One region of the Bacillus sp. BC08 genome, then DNA from elsewhere that is predicted to be linked to it. Evidence: riboswitches for the same ligand, from Rfam matches in the RefSeq annotation. Region 1 holds a riboswitch; the other holds the start of a gene.

What was found. Region 1 has a riboswitch for S-adenosylmethionine ahead of ACXVYO_RS10255 (cyclase family protein). Riboswitches for the same ligand answer to the same signal wherever they lie in the genome.
Region 2: it holds a riboswitch for S-adenosylmethionine, as region 1 does, so the genes downstream of both, ACXVYO_RS06310 (M20 family metallopeptidase) here and ACXVYO_RS10255 (cyclase family protein) in region 1, are expected to answer to the same signal.

The regions. Positions count from the first base shown of each region.
Region 1 covers NZ_JBTGPA010000030.1:120,385-128,506, reverse strand. Annotated here, with positions in the region: gene ACXVYO_RS10270 (S-adenosylmethionine decarboxylase related protein) at 1-280, shown strand, start outside; partial or broken gene ACXVYO_RS10265 (ATP-binding protein) at 465-935, shown strand; gene ACXVYO_RS10260 (hypothetical protein) at 1,160-1,540, shown strand; gene ACXVYO_RS10255 (cyclase family protein) at 1,568-2,200, opposite strand; SAM riboswitch class I at 2,285-2,397, opposite strand; gene ACXVYO_RS10250 (PRK06851 family protein) at 2,546-3,655, shown strand; gene ACXVYO_RS10245 (nucleotidyltransferase domain-containing protein) at 3,777-4,559, shown strand; gene ACXVYO_RS10240 (MFS transporter) at 4,574-5,875, opposite strand; gene ACXVYO_RS10235 (FAD-dependent oxidoreductase) at 6,171-7,697, opposite strand.
Region 2 covers NZ_JBTGPA010000027.1:1,419-9,540, forward strand. Annotated here, with positions in the region: gene ACXVYO_RS06290 (acetyl-CoA carboxylase carboxyltransferase subunit alpha) at 1-324, opposite strand, end outside; gene ACXVYO_RS06295 (MarR family winged helix-turn-helix transcriptional regulator) at 357-803, opposite strand; gene ACXVYO_RS06300 (alpha/beta fold hydrolase) at 1,194-3,050, opposite strand; gene ACXVYO_RS06305 (TetR/AcrR family transcriptional regulator) at 3,108-3,674, opposite strand; gene ACXVYO_RS06310 (M20 family metallopeptidase) at 3,864-5,069, opposite strand; SAM riboswitch class I at 5,158-5,259, opposite strand; gene ACXVYO_RS06315 (AAA domain-containing protein) at 5,335-7,644, opposite strand; gene ACXVYO_RS06320 (VOC family protein) at 7,756-8,122, shown strand, end outside.

The DNA.
Region 1 (8,122 bases):
AAATAGCGAGACATATATGTATAACGTGATGAATAGCAGTCAAGTTTTTCGTAAATATAAAACAAATGCAACTTACTTTCAAGTAGGATGCGGAATTTATGCTGGTTTGTGTAGTTTACTTTTCGATAACTTTAAACAAGGTGCCTATTATGTAGAGGAATTATTATTAAATACAGAAAGTAAGTATGGAGAATATTTAAATTTATATATGAAGGATTTTGTAGTAGGGGGAAATGATTTTACGGATGGACTGCTACATGATCGGGTAAGATGGATATAAGTTGTGACGAAAAGGAAGGAGGAATCTCCTTCCTTTTCGCGTTATAAGGTTACATATTGCTCTGAAAGTAAGATAATATGTAGAGTTTTTGTATTGATCATGAGGAGTATTTATATGAACAAAGTTATAAGCTTACTTTATGAGGAAAGAGAAGCTTTAAAAGTATTTAAAAAAATTAACGGATTTGTTAGGGAAACTAAAGCCAATAAATTATGAATGGTGTAATATACGAGCAATCCTTTTATATGTTGTACAGCTAATGGAAAGTTATGCAGTGTAGTATAGAGTGGGATTTCATTCGCAAGTAGATGGGAATTTACCTGTTATAAATGGTGATGATAAACGATTAAAATAAGTGTTATTAAATATTATTAAAAATGGAATAAAATCAATGCCAGAAGGTGGAGATATTCATATCCGTGCATATCGAAAAACTGAAGGGCATTTGTGCATGTCTGTTGATGAGCAAGGCTTTGGTATAGAGAAGGAGAAGCTAGAGAAGGTTGGAAAGGCTTTTTACACAACAAAGGAAAATGGTATGGGACTTGGATTAATGATTACATTTAAAATTATTAAGGAACATCAAGGAAGTATCGCGATTCAAAGTAGCGTGGGAATAGGAACGAAAGTGGAAATTTCTTTACCGACAGTATAATGCACTAGAAGAAAATATTTTTCAGAAAAGTGTTCTTGTTGTGTAAATATAAACATTTTATAAAATGTTTAAAGAAGGGTTTTTTTTATAAAATACTTCGTTTATAATGGAGGAAAATATCGACATGAGATTTGTTATTCATGTAACGGTTCGGTAGTGTTAGGAAAAGAAGGGGTGCACGCGCATCCTTTTTTCTATGCAGATATTATGAAAGAGGTGGTATGATGGAATTAACATTAAATTCGACTGTATGCTTGCACACGATTCAATTTCGAAAAGAGCAAAAGAATTATATTGTCAAAGATACAATTACAGGAGAAAAATATGAAATGCCGCCACTTTGGATTGATGCATTGGCAATGATGCGTGACGGTTTTTTATTGGGAGAAATTGAGGAGAAATTAAAAGAAGAGTATCCAGACGAAGAAATAAATATGTTAGCATTTACGAGGCAACTGTTAGAGCTAGAGCTTGTCGGAATGGTAGATGGGGAAGAAATAGCTTGTACAAAGAAGAAAGAGAAAGATTATTTGGCTTGGTTACGTCCTCGTGTTGAGCAATTCTTTCTTAGTTTAAATAAAAAAAATAGAAGCAAAGGTCAATGATGATCTTTGCTTTTTTGTATAGTTTGTTTAAAAAATTACAGCGAATGCCCTTGCGAAAGCACCGTCGCTATCTTTAATTTTTAAAGGTGCCGCTGAGAAGAAGAAACGCTTCGTGTGAATGGCATCTAAGTTTGTTAAGTTTTCAATTAAACAAATATTATTCCCAAGTAGTATGTGATGAATTGGTGATGTTTCTGTCGTTACCTCGTCAGGAGAAATAAAATCTAAACCGACCGATTTTACTTTTAATTGAACTAGTTCTTCGGCTAATTCTTCAGAAAGATAAAAAGCTTCTTTTTCATACGCTTCTGTATTCCATTTAGTAGATAGATTGGAATGGAAAATAACAATATCCCCTTCTTGTATATCAACATTATGCAATACTTCCTTACGTAACTTTCGCTCTTGAATATGAGTTACATCGATAAGAACGGCTTCGCCTACAAATTGATCAAGGGGGAGTTGGTCAATAGTCGTTGCGTCTGAAATGAAATGTGCAGGAGCATCACAATGTGTGCCAACATGGACGACAGAATGAAAATCTGTAACTTGATAGCCTGTCTCTTCAACGCTTGTAATGGCTCCTAAATTGATTTTTGGTGTTCCAGGGAATTGGGACATATTGTTTTCAAATGTTTGTGATAGGTCAATTACTTTCACTTTAAATACCTCCAATATATGTTTTAAAATAAAAAAACTCACCTTTCATAATCAAGAAAGATGAGTTTTGCACACAATAGTTACGTTTTATCTTTCAAAATGCAATGCATTTTGCAGGAATTAGCACCTATTCAGTTTGTATAAACTGAGGTTGCTGGGCGTCAAAGGGCCGGTCCCTCTGCCTCTCTTGATAAAGACATATTAAATTTTAGTTCTGAATATTCATTGTATTTAAATTGTAATTCATTTCCTTTTTTTGCGCAATATAAAATAGGTATTCACCCAAATAAAGCTGCTCGCATATTGTAGCTTATGTAAATAGAATGCTGCGAAGGAGTGAGTGCAGTGACAGGGAATGTATTGAATTATTACGCTGGTGGAAATACAGCTAGAGGATTTCATAATTTATACGATGAGAATTTGAAAGGGTTAGACAGATTATTTATTTTAAAGGGTGGTCCTGGAACCGGGAAATCTTCTTTAATTAAGGCAATAGGTCGTGAATGGGTTGAAAAAGGATATGATATTGAATTTTTACATTGTTCTTCCGATAATAAATCGGTTGATGGTGTCATTATCCCGAAGTTAAAAGTAGGAATTGTTGATGGAACATCTCCGCATGTTATCGAACCGAAAACGCCAGGAGTTGTTGAGGAGTATATCAATTTAGGGGTTGCTTGGGACTCAGATAAATTAAGAAAGCAGAAGGTAGAAATTGAACGATTTGTTTCAGAAGCAAGCAAGGCTTTTCAAACTGCTTACGCTTGTTTTAACGAGGCACTAGTTATACATGATGAGTGGGAGAAAATATATATTAATAATATTGATTTTAATAAAGCAAATGAACTAACTGATCAGCTGATTCAGAAGCTATTTACAGATAAAGGCGGGAAACAATCGCTTGTGAAACATCGTTTTTTAGGAGCGGCTACACCGAAAGGAGCAGTTGATTTTGTTCCTAATTTAACAGAAGGATTACCACATCGTTATTTTATAAAAGGACGCCCAGGCTCTGGGAAATCAACAATGCTCAAAAAATTAGCTAAGGCAGCAGAAGAAAAAGGCTTTGAAGTTGAAGTATATCATTGTGGATTTGACCCCAATAGTCTTGATATGGTTATCGTAAGAGAATTAGGGTTTGCAATTTTTGATAGCACCGCACCACATGAATATTTTCCAAGCCGCGAAGGTGATGAAATTATAGATATGTATGCCCTTATTGTGACACCAGGGACGGATGAGAAGTATGCGACAGAAATTCGCGATGTTTCGATTCAATATAAAGCAAAAATGAATGAGGCGATGTCTTTCTTAGCGAAAGCGAAATCAGTTCGTGATAAATTAGAACGAATTTATATTACTGCTATGGATTTTTCAAAAGTAGATGCATATAAAGAGGAGATTCAAAAAGAGTTTGAACGAATTGCGGTTAGTGTATCAGAAAAGAACAAGTAAAAAATGAAGCATTTTGATAGGCTGTCGGGAATTTTCTGACAGCTATTTTAGTATGTAGTAAACTTAGTAATATATTTGTCGAATTTCCAAGGAAATAATCAAAAAATGGAGAGGGTATGAAATGAGAGAGAAAATTAGAGCGGAGTTAGAAAGAATTGAAAAAGAGAATGATGTGAAAATTTTATTTGCGGTAGAATCAGGGAGTCGTGCTTGGGGGTTTCCATCGAAAGATAGCGATTATGATGTTAGATTTGTTTATATGCATCCCGTAGAGTGGTATTTATCAATTCATGATAAACGAGATGTAATTGAGTATCCGATTAGTGACGATTTAGATATAAGTGGATGGGATATTAAAAAGGCGTTACAACTATTCGCAAAGTCAAACCCAGCTTTACTTGAATGGATTCGATCACCGATTTTTTATTCGAAAAACACTCATTTTCCAGAACAGCTTCAGCAAATGAGTGATAAGCAATTTGATCCAAAAGCAACGATATATCATTACTTACATATGGCTTCAAAAAATTATCGTGAATTTTTGCAAGGTGAGAATGTAAAATTGAAAAAGTACTTTTATGTATTACGTCCTATTTTAGCTTGTAAGTGGTTAGAGGAGAAAACAACTTTGCCTCCTGTAGAATTCGATCGATTGATTACAGAATTATCATTAGAACGTAGCGTACTAGATGAAATTGAACAGTTGTTAATAAAGAAAAAGGCAGGTACGGAATTAGATATTGGATTAAAAATTGAGGTTTTGAATCAATTTTTAGAAGAACAAATTCATTACTATGAGCGACATGTAAAAGGAATTGAAAAGGGACCAGGGATCGATATTGAGAGTTTGAATACATTGTTTCGAGATATGTTGTTTGCAGTAAATGAAAAAGAGCACAAGTGAGTTTGTGCTCTTTTTTATTTTGTAGGAATAAAGAAAACAGATATAGCTGCGATGAGACCTGCGAATGAGAACAAGTAAAAATTCCATGCTAAGTCGTATTGCATTGTCATAATAATGCCGACAAGAATAGGACCAGCGATTGCACCAACTCGGCCAAGTCCAAGTCCCCAGCCTAAGGAGGTAGCTCGAATATGGGATGGGAAGTATTGTGTTACATATGCATTTAATATTTGAGTAATGCCGACTGATCCAATTCCAGCAAGACCAATTAAAAGATAGATGATTGTAACAGATGGTTTAATTGTTAATAGTCCAATACATATAGCTGCCATAAGATAGGAGATGCTAATAACAATTTTAGCTCCTATACGATCTGCGATTGCTCCAGCAAATAATGCACCGATAGCGGCAGTAATATTTAGCATAAGTAGAAATGATAAACTAGATCCAAGAGGGTATCCAGCTTGGCGCATCATCTGTGGTAACCAAGTATTTAAACCATATATTAAAAACATTCCCATTATATAAGTGATCCAAAAAAGCAGCGTCGCTTTTCTGTATTCAATTGAGAATAAAGTAAGGAATCCATTTTTCTTTCGTATATTAGATGAGTTTTGGTGAATTTCATCTTTTTCATGGAATTCAATTTGAAAACGATGAAGGATTTTGTCTACTTCTTCTTGGCGATTACGTGATAATAAAAATTGAATGGATTCAGGTAAATAACGGATAATGAAAGGAATGAGGAGCAGTGGAATCATTCCGATGCCAAACATAGTTCTCCATCCGAAATCTTCTAACATAAACATAGACAAAATAGCGCCTAATACGATTCCCAAAGGATAGCCAGTAAACATAAGAGCATAAATAAAAGATTGTCGTTTTTTGGGTGAATATTCAACGGTAAGTGCTGAAGCTGTTGGAATAACACCGCCTAATCCGATTCCTCCAATAAATCGAAATAGCCCAAATAATTCGGGGGAAGGAGCAAGTGCAGCTAGGCCCATTGTGATAGAAAAAAGTGCTAAACAGCATATAAGTGTCCATTTTCGTCCAATTAGATCTGTAATGGTTCCAACTAGAATAGCACCAATAAACATCCCAAATAAAGCATAGCTAGCAATTGTACCAGCGTGTGTCGGTGAAAGTGCCCAGCTTTTGTCTTCTAGGAGTTTTGGTAGAACGGCACCGTAAATACCTAAATCATATCCATCAGCTAGAATGGCTAGCCAACAAATAAAAACAACAAGTTTTGTAATAGAGCTTGAAAAGACAGTTTCTGTAGATTCTAGATGAGGTGGAGCTGAAGGTTGCATAATGTTCACCCCTTTTAATTTGTAGATGAATATATTATTTTATTTTGTGTTAATATTTTCCTTCTTGTATCGGGATTTATCCCGCTTTAATGGGCAGTAAGACCCCCACCTCAAAATTCAGCGAAAGCAAAGAAGTTAGGTGGGGGATCAACTGCCCATAAAAGTCCGATTGGTTCAACTAATAATAAGTGGGGGATGAAGAAAACCCCCACTTATTAAAGTTTCACTTTATCTGAAATGGTTTTATAACAAATAAAAAAGTTCAACAGGTTTCCTGTTGAACTTCTTTATTTGTTTACTCATTATCAACTCGTTTTAACGGTTGATCTGCTGGACCTTCCATAACATCGCCCTCAATTGAAAAGCGGGAACCGTGGCAAGGACAGTCCCAAGTACAATCACCATTATTCCATTCAACTTCGCAGCCGAGGTGTGTACAAGTTGTATCGACAATATGTAATTTTCCATCTTTGTCTTTATAAGCACCTGCTCGTTTCCCATTAACATGTACGACAGATCCTTCACCAACTTCGAGATCTTCTGGTTTACGTAATGCAGTTTCAATCTTTCCTTCAATTAAATGTTTCGCAACATCAAGGTTTTGGGAGAGGAACGTTTTTATATCTGGATTTGCATGGAAGCGTGATGGTGCATACAGTTCTTTATATGGACTGTGTACTTTTAGAATGGAATCCTTCAGTAAATGAGCGGCGGCAGTTCCAGTTGTCATTCCCCATTTACGATATCCAGTTGCAACAAATATATTTGGATTACTCTCGTTAATATGTCCAATATAAGGGAGCTTATCTAGCGTGATTAAATCTTGTGCTGACCATCTATAGGGAACTTCATCTACTCCAAACGTTGCTTCCGCAAAAGAATAAAGTGCTTCGTAATGAAGCATCGTGTTTATTCCTTGTCCTGTTTTATGACTTTCTCCGCCGATTAAAATTAATTTTTCACCATTGTTTGTTGTATAGCGTAAGGAGCGTTTTGGATCATCAATACTTAAATACATGCCACCTGGATAATCCGTTTTTGCTTTGATTGCTAGAGCATAAGATCGTTCAGCATACATTCGCGTAAAGAAAAAGCTATTCGCATCATAAAAAGGAAAATGTGAACAAGAGACAACATATTCACAAGTGATGCGATGTCCGCCCTTTGTAATGACTTGTGGATAATCACCCTTTTCCACATCAATAGCGGTTGTTTGTTCATAAACTTTGCCGCCCATCTCCACAAACTTTTCTAAAAGTGTTTTCAAATAAAGAAGGGGATGGAATTGTGCTTGGTTTTTCATGACCAGTGCAGATTGTACAGGAATAGGAATCGATAGAGATTGAACATAGTCACAAGATATATTTAATTTTTGATAGGCTTCATATTCTTTCGATAAATTTCTTAATCCATTATCAGTAGTTGTATATAAATATGAATCTTCATTTGAGAAATTACAGTCGATTTTATATGTTTGCACAGTCTCATTTATGAATTGTAGAGCATGATTATTTGATTCATAGTAAAGCCTTGCTTTTTCCAAACCGAAATGACTTATTAATTCATCATAAATAAGATCATGTTGAGCTGTTACCTTTGCTGTTGTATGCCCAGTTGTTCCGTTTAAAATAAGACCAGAATCAATTAAAACAACATCGATGCCTTCTTTCGCAAGTAAATAGGCAGTAGTAATACCTGTAATACCAGCACCGATAACAGCGACTTTCGTCTTTATATTTTCGGATAAAGGGGGAAAAGCAGGGATTTGAGTAGATTCAATCCAATAAGATAATGGGAATTGTGGAAATGTATCACTTGTCATTATAGAAACCTCCCGATTTTAGAACAATTTTCCTTTTAATATTTCCATATGATATGAAATTCATGTGTGCTGTTTTAGAAAGAGTCTATTTTTATTAAAAGAAAGATAAAATTATTTTAATATAATTATTTAATGTTGTCGGTATGAAGAGATAGGAGTTGTGTAAAGCTAGATTCAGGTGAGTTTATTTGTTGTTTACACACAGATTTCTTGAATAAGGTAGAGTCTATAGTATATGAGTGTATGTATATGGATAATGGATAAAACCTTATAAAATCTATGTTTTTTCTTTAGTGGAATAAAGTATAATTATAAAAATATAACCAACTTTTATTACTAGGTCATAAAAGTTGTTGACAATATGGAAATTCTATTGATATGATTCATCATGTGGAAAGGTTGATAGAGAGTAAAAAGAGAAATGT
Region 2 (8,122 bases), on a different contig from region 1:
CGTAACGGGCATTCCTTTAAATTTTGCAATACCACCTATCATTGCTTTATCATCACCATATAATCGATCACCATGAAGTTCGAGAAAGTTTGTAAACAATAAAGGTATATAGTCCAATGTCGTGGGTCGGTTACGTAGCCTTGCAATTTGAACTCGTTGAAAAGGTGTAATATTAGAATAAATTTTATCTTGCATTTTATTTAAACGTTTTTCTAATTCATGAATTTCTGACGATAAATCTACATTATTTTCTTTCATAATTTTCTTTAATTCATCAAATTTCTCTTTTAATTCAATAATAGGACGTTCAAAATGCAAACTCATTTTATCCTCCAAATGTTATGACTTACCTCACTCTAATCAAAAGACTTAGAAATAGAATCAATAAATAATTCAAAACCATCCACAACTATTTTTTGTTCTGATTCTGATAAATTATTGAGAATACTTTGATAAAATGTAATGGATTGCTCTCTTAAGCAATTAACAGTTATGTGACCTTTTTCTGTGAGGTGCAGAAAAAGTTCTCTTCTATTTTTTTCATTTACTTCACGATAAATAAGCCCCTTTTTTACTAACTTATCTACCAATCTACTTACAGTTGAAGTCTCTAATCTAAGTTTATTGGATAGTTGCCAAACAGTTAATTTTTCCACCTCTAGTTCCTCTAACGCCATCATTTGAGAAGTTGGTAAAGGTTTTTCAAATGGTCCATTGGGCAAATTTTGAGATTCAAAAACCCCAGTTATTATAATCATTTTCTTAATATCTGTTCTTAGTTTTAAGGCATCTTCTCTTTTCAAATAGGTCACCCTCCTACAACTAATGTATCATACATCAATTGTATTATACATGAATATGTTTTTTCACAAGCTTAACGTAAGCCAATATTACAACATGGACGAGATATTTCTTCTTATTAAAATGGTATAAGTGGATTGTTTTCTACAAATGGCAGAACATCAATTATGTATCAGGGGCCTTTATGGGGTACAGCTCATCGCCATCAAGCTAAAATTTTATAGCACCCCCAGAACGAAATTTTGTACTATCTTGTAACAAAATGCTCATTTTTTCGTTTTGAGGTATTTGCGTTTCTTAGTCTGATAGTGATGGGGTGGGCCCCCACACAGTACGATTTTATTTCAAAGACATAGCGATCTTACTACACACTTTTTATTTATCCCACACTCTCATCTGCTAGTATTACTATTTTTTATTACTAATGTTGCCGTTTCACTCGGATGGCTAAGAGGAAAATGATGGCCATATGGAACAAAATCAACCTTACCAAGATGCGATGGAGCAGAATAGCCTCTGTCATAATCCCCCCAAATAATGTGAAGATTATACTTTGTTACTTCATTGAAATCACCTTGATCGTTTTTCAGTAGTAAACTATTAAGCTGAACCGTAGTATTTAAAATTCTAGGAGAAGTAAAACTGTTCCTTATTTTTTCGATATAATGTTCAGGGATGCTCTCCATACTTTCAAACAAACCATTACTTAATAAATATCGCCCTATGAAATTAGTAGTTGCCAGTTTTAATGTCCATTTGTTTATAAATTGAGGAACATTTAGCGATGTAGCATTTTTTTTAACAACAGGTGGCTGAAGTAAAGTGATTGAATACTTCTTATCTATGTACTCTTGTACCAATGCTTCCAGAAGAATAAACGCACCGAATGAATGGCCAATTAGATGTGCACCATTAGTAGCTTTCTCCAATAACTTTTTCACTACATTCAAATAGATATCTAGAAGATTTTTCTCTCGTTTAAAAGGAGAACGTCCCAAACCTGGAAGATCCAAGATCCATACAGGTTGACCAGTTTTTTCATGAAGCTCTTGTGCTAAAGGAAATAAATCCTCTCCATCACTCAATAAACCATGTAATAAAATAAACGGTTTGCCCTCTCCTTGTAATTGGTAAAGGGTAGTGTTATCGCATAATATTCGTTTAAATAAATGATTATGCTGGCCATTTTGATACATCATTCGATAATCCAGATCTGCTACTACGGCAGGGAAAAATTTCATTACACTCGTCTCCTTAAACCAATCTCCTCCCATAATTTTTTTCGCTGAAACATTTGAAAATTTTCGTTTTGTAATAAAATTCAGTCCATCAGAAGGAATTTTTGTTATTTTACTTACTCCACTATTCATAATTGCTTTCATAAGTGGCATTGGGACAGAGATTTTTGGTGCCCTCATATTCATACTTTCCGACATAATACTTAATAATTCCGCAATGTTCTGATCGTGCTGTTTGTCTTCAACAAGTGTATATGTTTGAATAGTCGGTTGCTCCAATCTGAAAACCTGCACAATAAACTTCGCAAGCTCATCGTTTGAAATAAGTGGTAACCTATATCCCTTACCTCCAGGAATCACTGGCATGAGCCCTCTTCGCATACTCATCACAAGCAAGCCTAATCCTGCTATCTGCTCTGTACTCCCTGTTTTACTACTACCGACTACAGTTGGCGGATTAATTACAGAAAGCGGATAACCTACTGCTGATGCCTGGTGACGGATATAAAGATCTGCTAAAAATTTTGTTCTCTCATATGGATTTTTTATTTTCAAATCATTGTTTCCTTCTTTAAACACATCAATTGCAATCTTGCTATTTTTATCATCAAAGGGACTCATATAACCTACAATATGAATAAATTGTTGCAAACCCTTCAATTGATGAATGCTTTTAGCTAATTCACTAATGTGTTTGGCGCCATTTAAAAATACGGAAGCTGCCTCTTTACTTGTCGCTTGAATATCCATGGGGCCTCCTGCGTGAATAATCACATCCGTTTTCAATACCCTCTCCTTATCTTCAGCACTTAGACCTAAATCTATTTTCGTCAAATCACCTTCAATAAAGTGCATAACTACCTTTTTTAAGATGCCTCTTTCTTGAAAAATGCGTATTGCTTTACTTTTCGACCTCACTAAAAGAAGAATTTTAACATCCTCTTTGGCTAATTCTTTCACTAATTGCTTTCCAATAAAGCCTGTTCCACCAGTTAAAAATACTGTTCTCATATAAAATCTCCTTTTTAGTACTATTTAGTACTAATTTGATGTAAAAAAAAAGCTTCTTTATCGAAGCAATTTTAAAAAATGATCTGCTGTTTTCGTGATTACAGTTGCATCCTTCAATGTTTCTGAAATAAATAACGCTCCTTCAAGATTTGTAATAAAAAGGGATGCAACCTCATCAATATTAATCGTATTTCTGAATTCTCCATTCTCTACCCCTTGTTTAAGTAATAGAGAAACTTTCTTTTGTAATCCTGTAAAAAAAAGACCTATTTTTTCTTTTATTTGCGTGGCCTGTGTAGGACTTTGAATATAAAGAGTAATAAATGGACAGCTTCCCTTATACTCTCTCGACTGAACTCCTTGTGATAATTGCTTTAAAAACAGTTGGATACGATCTTCAACTAAAAATTGGTTCTGAGAAAGTACGTCATCAATTGCAGATTGATACATTTCAATCCAATAATCAACGACCCCTTCTAATAATACTTCCTTATTAGAAAAGTGATAATACACATTAGACTTTGAAACTTTGCTTACACGTACTAATTCATCCATACTTGTATAAGCAAACCCTTTTTCTAAAAATAATGTTGCAGCTACTTCAATCACACGTTTTTGATTCATTAATTTTACCTTTGTCATAAATAGAACTATATAGTACTAATTTAAATATTGCAAGCATTTATGTTAATTTTGAAAAAATTTTAATTAAAAAAGTTCCCCTAACATTGATTTTACTGCAAAAAATCTTAGCATCAGCGTTACGCAAAAAAGAAAAGGAGTGGATTTCCCCCCACTCCTCCTTACAATCACTTACCCCTGATTCCTCTGCGCCTCTCTAAACTCTTCCTTCACCTTCTCTAACAGCCCTTCTTCCGTAATTAATCGATACGCTGTATGTGCTAGTGCTTTTGCCGATGTAATTAATGCTTTGTCTCCTAATTCTGAACGGGCTGCTTCTCTAAATTCATTCGTATGTGCAATTAAATCGTCTGGACCGATTTTAATATATGGATGAATTGTCGGTACGACTTGGCTTACGTTTCCTGCATCTGTTGAACCGATGCCAAATCTTTCTTTCCGATTTACGTCTTCACCTTGTAATTCTAGTTCTTCGGCTACGACGTCATTAAATGTTTTTGTTACGAGTAGTTCATCGATTTCATTTTGGAATTGATGGATTTTCACTTTCGTACCCGTTGCTAATGCTGCTCCCTCTGCGATGTTTCTTACTTTCTCTGTTACTTCCGCACATCTTTTTCTCGTTGCTGCGCGGATGAAGAACCTTGCTGCGGCGTAGTCAGGAATAATGTTAGGTGCTTTTCCGCCCTCAGTAATAACGCCATGAATTTTCACGTCTGACGGAAGTTGTTGGCGAAGTGCATTAATGCTGTTATACAGCTGGATAATCGCATCTAATGCGTTAATTCCTTCTTCTGGTGAAGCTGCGGCGTGAGCTGTTTTTCCGTAAAAGTGAAAATCAAGTGGATCGACTGCTAGTGATGGACTCGTTGTCGCTGTTTTTCCGCTCGGATGAATCATAAGTGCCGCATCAACATCTTTAAATAAACCAGCTTTTACATAACTCGATTTTGCGCTACCGTTTGGCCCGCCTTCTTCTGCTGGCGTTCCGAATACGACAACTTCCCCGCCAATTTCTTCAAGCGTTTCTGATAATGCGATCGCTGCCGCAACGCTAATTGTGCCAATCAAATTGTGACCACACGCATGACCGAGTCCTGGTAAAGCGTCATACTCAGCTAAAAATGCAATGACTGGACCTTGTTTACCTGAACTTTTTCGCGCGATAAAACCTGTTTCATGTCCAGCAATATTGTGTTGTAATTGAAATCCTGCACTCCCTAGCAATAGACTCAACGTTCTTGATGCGTAAAACTCTTGGTTACCAATCTCCGGATTCGCATGAATATCGTGACTTGTTTCTATGTACTTTTCCTTATTTCTTTCAATACTCTCTTCAATTGTTTTTCTTTGTGACGTTACTCCAGTCGCTCCCATTTTTCTTCCCCCTTATATTTTCACATAAAAAAGCCTCTTTCTAAAAGATAGAAAGAGGCTTCTGCATATACAGTCAAAATGAGCTTCTTTCTTATCTTTCAAGTTACCTTGCTGGAATTGGCACAGTATTCATAACGAATCCGCTGCCGAGGTGTCATAGGGCCAGTCCCTCAACCTCTCGTGATAAGAATTTTCATAAAATTATATTAAATTACATTCATTCTAAGTTCATTTCGATTAAAAGTCAAGGAATTCCTATCCGAATTTACCGAATATCTAAAAATCCTTTTAACACACCAATTGTTTCTGGTGCTTGCAGCCTTGCACATACGTACGGAAATTCCATACTGCCTTCAAACATCATTTGAGATGTGAGCGGTGCCCCTGCCCAAAAGATTTCATCATCGATTACGATAAACGGGAATGCTTTATTTTGTCTTTGTAACTTTACATTTTTTAACGGAACTGGTCCATCACTATACACTGTTATTTGCGCATTTGTACGCATTAACGCTTGCCATACTCGTTTATCCACTTGCTTTGTACTTGGAAGTGAAATAATAATTTTTCGTTTTGCAGCTAAAATATCTTTCAATAACCCTTTCGGTTCTTCAAGATTCATTTCCATAAACCAGCGTAAACGTTTCGAAATTTTTCGTTCCCACAATTGTCTTGATGTCGTACGATCATACACATCTCCATGACGTTCTATATGAGCTGTTAATTGTGATAACGCTTGTTTTCTTGAAAGGTTTTTACGCATATAATGACAATCTGATAATTGAATGAACTTCCCTCTCGCTCTCGTTACAGCTACATTGACGAGGCGATGGTTTTTATGGTCAAAGAATAACACACCAGGTCGTTCTTGCGGGTAACTATCCACTGTATCAAAAATCATCATATCTCTTTCAGACCCTTGAAACTTATGAACCGTCGCTGCTAAAACAGGTATGTTTTGATATTTCGTTCTCTGCAACATTTCTCTAATGCACGTTGATAAAAAGCGGGATTGTGCTCTGTAAGGCGTAACAACACCGATCGATTGAACACCATCTAACAGTCCGATTAACATCATTTGCATCGCTACTAAACCAGACATAATGTTAAAACGAGAACCTGAAGCAGCGTCCTTTAACGAAAAGGCTCCCATTAGACTCGTATCAAATAAAACGCTCGCCTCATTTGCGAACGGTTGCAATTGCGCAAGTTCTTTACGGTCTGAAACAGACGGATGATCGTATACTCTATTTTTATAAATAAACGAATTTGTAAACTTCGATATATCCGCATGCATACGTCTTTGTTCCTGCAACATAAAGAGGTTCGGATGTGCTTCTGATTTATTGACAGACTCAACAATCCCCGCATGGTAAAACATATCTTCCCCGAGCCATTTGCGAACGAGTTCATGGTTCGCCATCGCAATTGGAGGTAACTGTAAAAAGTCACCACATACGACGATGCGTTTTCCAAGTGAAGCAGCTAATGCAATTTGCGGAACATATGCCATACTTACTTCATCTACGACAACTAAATCAAATGTACGCTCATAAATCAATGAATCAATGGCACATTTCGATAAAGTTGCGCCAATTACTTTCGCATTTTCAATGTATTCTTTTTCTACTTCTTTAATTTTCGCTTTTTGCTTTCGAAGATCACTTTCAATCTCTTGTATACGCTTCTTATCAGCAGAAGTCGCTTTATATGATAAAATCTTTTCACGAAGATCTTGTCGTGTTTCCTCTAAATAGAGTCTTTCTTCTCCCCATGATCCGTTCGTCGTTTCAACTAACTTCGACGTAAGCAACGTTTCATGATTTCGTATATGTTCATGTTGACTATAACCGTAACGAACAATTTCGCCAGGCGTCCATTTCTTTTTCTTCTCAATTTGCTTCGTTACTTCACTCATTAATACGTCCACTGCCGCATTACTATGAGCTAATACAAGTACCGATTTTCCTTTTTGATAATGCGCCGAAATAATACGTGATAAATTGTAAGACTTCCCTGTTCCAGGTGGTCCCCACACGTACGTTGTCGGATTGTAAAACGAACGATACGCCAATTCATTTTTCGGATTTTTCATCTTCTCAATATGTTTCGGACTGCTCGTCCCATCAACAAGACGCTTTATACGATTACGTTTTAACTTATCTTTATGTGCCTCTTTCAATCGCTCTTGTAGTTGCTCTAACAATTGCCACGGTTCACTGTATAAAACAGCTTCTCGTATTTCACCTTGTATATAGTCATTTAATTTCAGTTCTATTTCTAATCCATGTACAGATAATACTTCTCCTGTCGCTTCCTCACCATCAAACTCAATTCGAATTGGTGAACCTTCAGGTAAGCTTACTTCCGAAATAAGCTGAAATACGTATACCGTACTTTCATAATCTGTATATAAAAAACGACCATTCATGATAGAAATTTTACTACCACCTATCGTTTTCCAATGTTTAATTTCATACGCTAATGCATAGTGCCACTCTTTCATCGTTGCCGATAATGAAGGAGTTTGAGTAGGTGTATTCATCGTATAATCTCCTTCCTTCTCCCCAAACATACTTTCTCACTATACCATATAACACGCTAAAATTTGTAAGGTTTTTATCTTGCTTATTTTCTTAATTTTCAATAACATATTGTATATAATTTTCAGAAAGAAGGAATCTACATGCCAGTTAGAAGAATTGAACACGTTGGACTTATGGTTGCAAACTTAGAAACATCTATTTCATTTTATGAAAAAGTAGTCGGCTTACAACTCATTAAACGTATGGGGCACCCGAATCCAGACTTAAAACTCGCTTTTTTAGGTGTAGAAGAATCGAAGGAAACGATACTAGAACTCATTGAAGGCTACAACTCTTCTCTTCCCGCAGAAGGAAAAGTACATCACATTTGCTTTAAAGTGGATTCATTAGAGGATGAAATCGAAAGACTAAAGAAACAAAAAGTAACCTTTCTACTAGGAGAAGAAATTGAAACATTACCAGATGGAACACGTTACATATTCTTCGCTGGTCCTGATGGAGAATGGA